2 regions of the Peribacillus sp. FSL K6-1552 genome follow, and region 1 is predicted to be linked to the other one. Evidence: predicted binding sites of a transcription regulator. Region 1 holds the regulator's gene; the other holds the start of a gene.

Region 1 (4,226 bases):
GCTGATTGGATCTTTAAGCGGAATGCCTGCTGATGAACTCAAAGTTAAAGCGGCAGCATATTGGATTGTATTCAGCTTTCTCGCAGCTCTATCACTGATTTTAATTTTGATGAGAAAAGATATGAGGGAAAGGATAGACACACGCAATCAAGCTTCAATCCCTACGTCTATATTGTGGGCGATAGCAGGTGTATTTCTGGCTCTTATTGCTCAAAGCTTAGCTGGAAGCATTGAACAAATGCTCGGGGTGAAGTCTGAATCTGAAAATACGCAGAATCTTATTTCACTCATATACGAAGTCCCAATGGTCATTTTCGTGACTTCAGTAATTGGACCTATTTTGGAAGAAATCCTTTTCCGGAAAATCATTTTCGGATCACTTAATAAACGCTTTAATTTCTTTATTTCAGCTTTAATCAGCTCAGTTATTTTCGGCTTGGCGCATGGTGAACTCGAACATCTTCTTTTATATACAGCAATGGGCTTCACCTTTGCATTTCTTTATGCGCAAACAGGTCGTATCCTTGTGTCGATGGTGGCACATATTGCAATGAATACCCTTGTTATCATCCTTCAAGTGTTATATAGAGAAGATATTGAGAAAATGCTAGATACTGCACAGGCCTTTATCGGAGGTTTATTATGAAACGTCGTCAATCACCACTATTTATCGGTATCATCTATACAGCCTTAGGAGCTCTTTTTACGGCTATCGCAATCCAAAGCGTCAGTTCATCAGGATGGGGAATCTTTGCCTACATACTCGTACTTATTGCGACTCTTGACTTTGGGTCAGGGTTACGCATGATCATGCTGCACTTTAAAATTAAATCCACAAACAATAAGAAGAAAAAATAAAAAACGCTGCGAAGACGCAGCGTTTTTTTTATTCCTCTAATGCAACTTCTTCTACCACAGGATAATGCTTTAAAAAGTAGATGAGAGACTGAAGCTCTACGGCCAGGTCAATATGGTGAACTCTTATAGACGGCGGTACAGTCAGCCGAGCAGGAGTGAAATTCAATATTCCTTTAATATCAGCTTTAACTAAACGATCGGTTATCGTCTGAGCCACTTGGGCAGGTACTGTCAAAATAGCTGCTGTAATATTATTTTCCTGCAAAAGGGTATCTATTTGGTCCATATGATAGATTGGTACATCAGCAATTCGCTTTCCAACCTTATCTTCAGAAACTTCAAATGCCATTTCAATCTTTGTATTATTATTTTTCAAAAAATTGTAATTTAAAAAAGCGGTCCCTAAATTCCCTACTCCAATTAAAGCCACTTTTGTCAATTCATCTTGATCTAGTGTTTTTCTGAAGAAGGATAGTAAATAATTCACATTATAGCCGTAGCCCTTTTTTCCAAGCGCGCCAAAGTAGGAAAAATCACGGCGAATTGTAGCCGAATCAACTTTTACAGCTTCGCTAAGCTCTGCCGAGGATACTCTTTGTTTACCTGAGGAATGTAAGTTCTTTAAAAATCGATAATATAAGGGCAACCTTTTGGCCGTTGCCTGCGGTATCTTTGGGTCATGGTTCATCGTTCTTCCCCGCCTTCACACATGCTTTTCAAACTTATTCTTCTTTATCTGTTTGATTCAACTGTCTTTTGTAATCGCTACTAGACACCCCACCTGTTTTCTCCACTAAAAATGTAGGCCCGATTACCATTCCTTTATCAATAGCCTTACACATATCGTAGACAGTTAAAGCGGTCACAGATGCAGCTGTTAACGCTTCCATTTCAACACCTGTACTCCCTTTTGTCTTGGCTTCTGTTTCTATTTTAAGCCTATAACCTTGTTCTTCTTTTACCCAATCAAAGGCTATATTGACCCCTTGTAGAGAAATAGGGTGACACATCGGGATTATATTGGATGTATTTTTGCTTGCCATGATGCCTGCAACCTGTGCAACTGACAGAACATCACCTTTTTTCATTTTCTGGTTCGTGATTTTTTCATATATTTCATCGTTCAATAAGATACTCGATTGAGCTGTTGCCGTCCGAATGGTTTCAGGCTTCGCACTCACATCAACCATTTTAGCTCTGCCTTGTTCATTAAAATGCGTTAAGTCCCCCATTAATAACCCCTCCTAAATCATACACTATTATTCCACATTATGTAACAGCTTGTTTTTGCTTAAACCTCAGCTGTTGCCGATAATTACTATAATACGTTACACTAACAATAATCAATTGAGGTGAAAATTTATGATTTTATTACAAATCAATCAACTATCCAAATATTACGGAGCTGAACTTATTTTATCAAATATGAAGCTCGAAGTTCAAAATAAAGATCGAATTGCCCTAGTTGGCCGAAACGGCGCTGGAAAATCAACTCTGCTAAAAATCATAGCCGGACAACTTTCCCATGATGGCGGTGAGATCATCAAACCCAAAGGCGTCACTATTGGCTATATGGCACAGGATACAGGTTTAGAATCTGAACTTTCCATTTGGAATGAGATGCTGACTGTATTCAAAGACCTGATAGAGCAAGAGAAAGAACTGCGCAGACTTGAGGCCGAAATGGCCAAGCCTGACACTTTTGAAGACGAAATACTTTACCAAAAGGTGTTAAATGAATATGACACTTTACAGGTAGCCTTTAAAGAAAAGGGGGGCTATCAATATGAAGCAGATATCCGTTCCGTATTACATGGTCTTCAGTTTGGTGACTTTGACTATTCCACTCTCATTTCCACGTTGAGTGGAGGCCAAAAAACACGGCTTGCATTAGGAAAGCTGCTTTTAAAGAAGCCCGATATATTGATTCTCGATGAGCCAACAAACCACCTGGATATCGAAACTCTCTCCTGGCTTGAACAATATTTACAAAGTTACCAAGGTGCTGTACTTATTGTTTCCCATGACCGCTATTTTCTAGATAAAGTTGTAAACCAGGTGTATGAAATTTCAAGAAATAATATGAAAAAGTACTATGGTAATTACAGTTCTTACTTAGAAGGAAAAGCGGAAGATTATGAACGGGACATGAAGCAATTCGAAAAACAACAAGGTGAAATCGAAAAGCTGCGTGACTTTGTTCAACGTAATATCACAAGAGCTTCGACCACGAAAAGAGCGCAAAGCAGGCGCAAGCAGCTCGAAAAGATGGACGTATTGGACAGGCCACAAGGTGACGAAAAATCTGCTAATTTTTCCTTCCAAATTGAAAAGCAAAGCGGAAACGAAGTACTTCATCTTCAAAGCTTAGCTATTGGTTATGAAGGGGAAACAGTATCTAATAATATTAACTCTCGGATGACAAAAGGAGAAAGTATTGCCCTTGTCGGTCCAAATGGCGTTGGTAAATCGACGTTATTGAAAACTATTATATCCAAGCTGCCTGCAATTTCTGGCGATTTCCGTTTTGGAACGAACGTCGAGGTCAGCTACTACGATCAAGAACAGGCCAATTTGATTTCTAATAAACGCGTACTAAATGAACTATGGGATGATTATCCCCTTAAACCGGAAAAAGATATCCGCACAGTACTTGGTAATTTCCTTTTTAGTGGAGATGATGTATTGAAAACCGTTTCGACACTAAGCGGTGGTGAAAAGGCACGGCTTGCTTTAGCCAAAATGATGATGGAAAAAGGGAATTTTTTAATTCTTGATGAACCAACGAACCATTTAGATCTCGACAGCAAATTAGTGCTTGAAAACGCTTTGATAGATTATCCAGGAACCATTCTTTTCGTCTCACATGACCGTTATTTTATTAATCGAATTGCAACAAAGGTCATTGAGCTATCCAAAGACGGCAATGAAGAGTTTCTCGGCGATTATGATTACTATGTAGAGAAGAAACAAGAGCAAGCAGAAATCGAAGCACTCGAACAACAAAATAAATCAAACACTGTAGAACTAATCGTTGAAAAGACAAACTACAAAATTGATAAAGAAGCAAAAAAAGCAGAACGCCAGCGAAAACGCCGTATCGAGGAAATCGAAGCAGCCATGGAGCTACTCGAAACTGAAATAAACGAGTATAATGAGCTCCTTTGTGACCCAAACGTCTTCCAAGACCATGAAAAGGTAATGGAAGTTCAGACGAAGCTTGATAAAGCACAGGAAACTTTAGATCAGCATCTTGAAGAATGGGCTGAATTAGAAGAATAAACAATCGGACCGAGTTATTTAACTCGGTCTTTACATGATGTTTTGAAAAGATCCACTCAAAGTTATCCACATTTTTATACACAAAC
Region 2 (4,226 bases), 220 kb from region 1:
GTGAAGTGGGTATCAGGCACAGGTTGTGTAATCGGAATTATTATTTTTGCTTTAAGTTTATTTGTAAGCGATTACAATAAGGATTATATATTAACTGCTGTTGGAATGGCCATTATATTAAGCGCAGCTGCCATTTTCCTAGTTGGTATATTTTTTGTCCTGACAGAAGAAATGGTGATGAACACACATAAGGGTGAAAGAGTTGTACCGGAAACAACTAAAATCATAAAAATAAATTCAAAAGTTAAAACAAAAAGAAGTACCGAATTCAGTAACTAAAGCAATTAATGGAGGGTAATAAACGTTTGTGTAGATGGCTTTCTTATCATCAGATTCACAAACATGCATGAACATAACTAGTTGTTCGCTGCTTGCAGGAATGAAGCTACTATAAGGACTATCATTCCTGTTCTGAAAGAAAGGTCATATACATCAACACCAAGAGCAACGGCTGTAAGAACCATGGAGAATATGAACCCCATTACATGTCCACGTGGAAAACTGTTTCATACTCATATTACATCATTCTTTTCAGGTAGATGAAGCTACATCCCGGAATGCTAGTGAAGAATCAGCTGTCGGTACGATAGTGAAGTTGTATTCTGGAACTGGGAACTGAGAGTAGCGCACTCTAAAGAACGTGTACTCAAGGATCGCTTGAAATATTTCTTCGTGCATTACGAGTGCTGCAGTATGTTGTACACGATTAAAGCGTAACCAAACAGTAAACCACCAAGTGCCCCAACAAATGAAAGCATATTCAATGTTCCAAATCCAGTTGATTTAGAATATGTGTACATACAACATGGCATGGCCATCCACACCAAACTCACTACATTCCTGAATGAAAAGTTCTAACTCTACATTCTGAACTATACCACGAAAAATGGACACTTTAAAAAGTCCATTTTTCGTGGTTTTTCTATGTGCATATAATAAAAGAAACAAAAGGGATGCAGTTGTCAAAATTGGATATTTAAGTAGTGATTTTCCTTTATGTGTAGGTGTAGGAATTCCAGAAAAGTGAATGGACTAATGCGCTTGAAGTAACATGTGGGGAAATGGCCTGTCCCCTGGTCACTTTATAAATTTTGAGGTGTGAAAGGATATCCCTTTTCATGCCCCATTCATATTTACAAAACACAAATAGCCTGCTCCCGCAAAAATAGGAGGACAGGACTAAACAGCTGTTTAGGAAAAGTAATACTGACAGGGCAATAAGTATTGCGAGGAGAAAGTACCCGAAAACCAATCAAATTTTATTATTGTTCTTTAACAAGAGTAACCCTGTTATAGAGCAAAGTAACGCAAGTGCGCCTGTGATTAGTCCTAATATAATGTATACGACTTTCCCCCATTTTCTTTTCCCCTATTTTAACCAAGCCTATTAGAATGGCTAAATGTGCCACAGCAAATGTCCTAGAAAGGCATTCAAGTAGGCATCATAAAGGATCAAAATGTTCATTTCACACTCTTTGTTTCCTTATATATATATAATGGCAAGTGTTGTACGACAAGGGTAATGAAGCAGGGAAAACAACATCATATACAATGCCGTTACCGAGTCCATGGACGAGTGAGAAAAATTCGTTTTTAATCCTGGATACCATCAACATCCATTAACGATTCCATCGATAGCTATCTTCTTAACAGGAGAGGTAATAAAATTTTTAATATTCAGTAATTTAAATCCGGTCTTGAGGTAATGTACGAGGAAGAATATAATGTGAAAATTCATTATATTAAAGTAACATTAAATGGAAAATGAACCGGGAATACTTGCAAATCCTTCACTAATAAGTGAATTCTCCGTAAGTAAGATATTAAACATTTATTATATTTCATTTCATAAAGATTTTCGAACATTTCAGTTCAGTTACCATCTTCTTACTGCTCTTTCATGAACTTTATGTGACAGATGTCACTTTGTATTGTCTTTTTATACACTTGGGATTAATATTGGTATGTCGGGGTTTGTGAACATGGTAACACTTTGTCCGAATAATTACCAATAGGAATTTTATTATGTAAGAAAGGGGTAGTACTATGAAAATAAAATGGGCTTTATTAACTATACTTTTTACTATTGCCACTGTGCTAACCGGTTGCGATAACCCATTAATGGTCTTGGACCCTAAAGGGCCAGTAGCTGCAACACAAGCAGATGTTATTATGATTTCGATATGGACAATGGCCTTTGTCGTTCTTGTCGTTATTGTACTGTATATCTTCATGATAATGAAATATCGTGCATCCAAACAGCGTGATGATTATGAACCACCTCATATTGAAGGAAGTAAGGTTCTTGAAATAATTTGGGTTGCGATCCCAATTTTAATCGTCGCTTTCCTATCAGTTGTTACTGTTAAAACAACAAATGAAGTTGAGGCAACACCTAAAGGATACGATGAGCAAGAACCATTAGTTATTTACGCTTCATCTTCTAACTGGAAGTGGCATTTTAGTTATCCGGAAGAAGATATTGAAACAGTTAACTATCTGTTTATACCGACTAACCGACCAATTGAATTTAAACTTTATTCATACGGACCAATTGCTAGTTTCTGGATTCCGCAACTTGGAGGACAAAAATACGCGATGTCGGACATGGTAAACACGTTGCACTTAGCAGCTGATGTACCAGGAGAGTATATGGGTCGAAATTCAAACTTCAGTGGTTCAGGTTTTGCTCAGCAAACGTTCAACGTTAAGGCAATGCCTACAAAAGAATATGATAAGTGGGTAGATGAAATTAAAGCTACTGCTGAACCGATTACTGAGGAAAAATTCAATAAATTATTAGAACCTGGTCATGTGGGACAATCCACTTACACTGGAACTCACTTAGAGTTTTCTCCAGCTCCTGAAGGGGAACATGCTGGTCATAGTATGCACGGATCATCTGATACTGAAAAAACTGATTCTGAGAAATCCGATGAATCCACCAAAGATTCACACGAGGAACATTCAGAACACAGCAACATGAATCATTAAGAATTAATCTCACTCGATAAAACAACTAGGTTTACACAAGGAATATTTTCCTGAAAGGAGTCACAAAAGTATGGATTACTTTGATCGATTTGCCGTACCTCATCCAAGTCCAGCGATTTATGTATCCATGGTTGCCATTGGCTTAACCATGATTGCGGTTGTTGCCGGAATTACCTATTTTAAAAAATGGGGTTACTTATGGCGTGAGTGGTTAACAACGGTTGACCATAAACGTATTGGTATCATGTACATCTTGTCAGCACTACTTATGCTTTTCCGTGGTGGCGCCGATGCTATCATGATGCGTGCTCAAACGGCTGTGCCTGATAACGGTTTGTTGGATGGACAGCATTATAATGAAATATTTACAACACACGGGGTCGTCATGATCCTGTTCATGGCTATGCCATTTATCATTGGGTTAATGAACATTGTTACACCATTACAAATTGGAGCGCGTGACGTAGCATTCCCACGTCTAAACGCAGTAAGCTTCTGGTTATTCTTTATGGGTGCAATGCTATTTAACATCTCTTTCGTAGTTGGTGGTTCTCCTGATGCAGGTTGGACATCTTACTTCCCACTGGCAAGTAACGATTTCAGTGAATCAGTAGGTTCGAACTATTACGCGATTGCAATTCAAATAGCTGGTATCGGTACATTACTGACTGGTATCAACTTTATCGTAACAATCTTGAAAATGAGAGCACCTGGTATGAACTTAATGAAAATGCCAATGTTCACATGGTCTATCTTGATCACAAACTTCATTATCGTTTTCGCTTTCCCTGTATTGACAGTGGCACTTGCGTTGATGACAATGGATCGTCTATTCGGAACTCAATTCTTTACGATGGCCAATGGCGGTAGCGATATGCTTTGGGCGAACTTGTTCTGGGTTTGGGGACATCCTGAAGTTTATATAGTTATTCTTCCGGCATTCGGTATTTACAGTGAAATCATTTCGACTTTTGCACGTCGTAACCTGTACGGATATAATTCGATGGTTATCTCGATGGTAGCTATTTCTACTCTATCTTTCGTTGTATGGGCTCACCATTTTTACACAATGGGTCACGGTGCAATGGTTAACGGTATCTTCTCGATTACCACAATGGCAATCGCTGTTCCGACCGGTGTTAAGATTTTCAACTGGTTGTTCACACTTTGGAAAGGTAAAATCGTTTTTACCGTCCCAATGTTATACTCTTTAGCTTTCATTCCGATTTTCA

Evidence for each region. Region 1 encodes Rex, which represses fermentation and respiration genes when NADH is low (regulators of the CRP and FNR family bind a similar motif). Its sites were predicted from a motif close to TTGTGAAATATTTCACAA; they were not measured.
Region 2: a site for Rex is predicted at 1,910-1,927, ahead of qoxA (cytochrome aa3 quinol oxidase subunit II). Genes of this name have one in related genera too.

Annotation. Positions count from the first base shown of each region.
Region 1 is NZ_JBBOST010000001.1:318,512-322,737, reverse strand. It holds gene NST21_RS01670 (CPBP family intramembrane glutamic endopeptidase) at 1-646, shown strand, start outside; gene NST21_RS01665 (YdiK family protein) at 643-858, shown strand; gene NST21_RS01660 (redox-sensing transcriptional repressor Rex) at 887-1,546, opposite strand; gene moaC (cyclic pyranopterin monophosphate synthase MoaC) at 1,581-2,090, opposite strand; gene NST21_RS01650 (ABC-F family ATP-binding cassette domain-containing protein) at 2,221-4,140, shown strand.
Region 2 is NZ_JBBOST010000001.1:540,010-544,235, forward strand. It holds gene NST21_RS02550 (hypothetical protein) at 1-279, shown strand, start outside; gene NST21_RS02555 (hypothetical protein) at 357-482, opposite strand; partial or broken gene NST21_RS28650 (cytochrome ubiquinol oxidase subunit I) at 550-800, opposite strand; partial or broken gene NST21_RS28655 (nucleoside recognition domain-containing protein) at 1,490-1,638, opposite strand; gene qoxA (cytochrome aa3 quinol oxidase subunit II) at 2,047-2,994, shown strand; gene qoxB (cytochrome aa3 quinol oxidase subunit I) at 3,065-4,226, shown strand, end outside.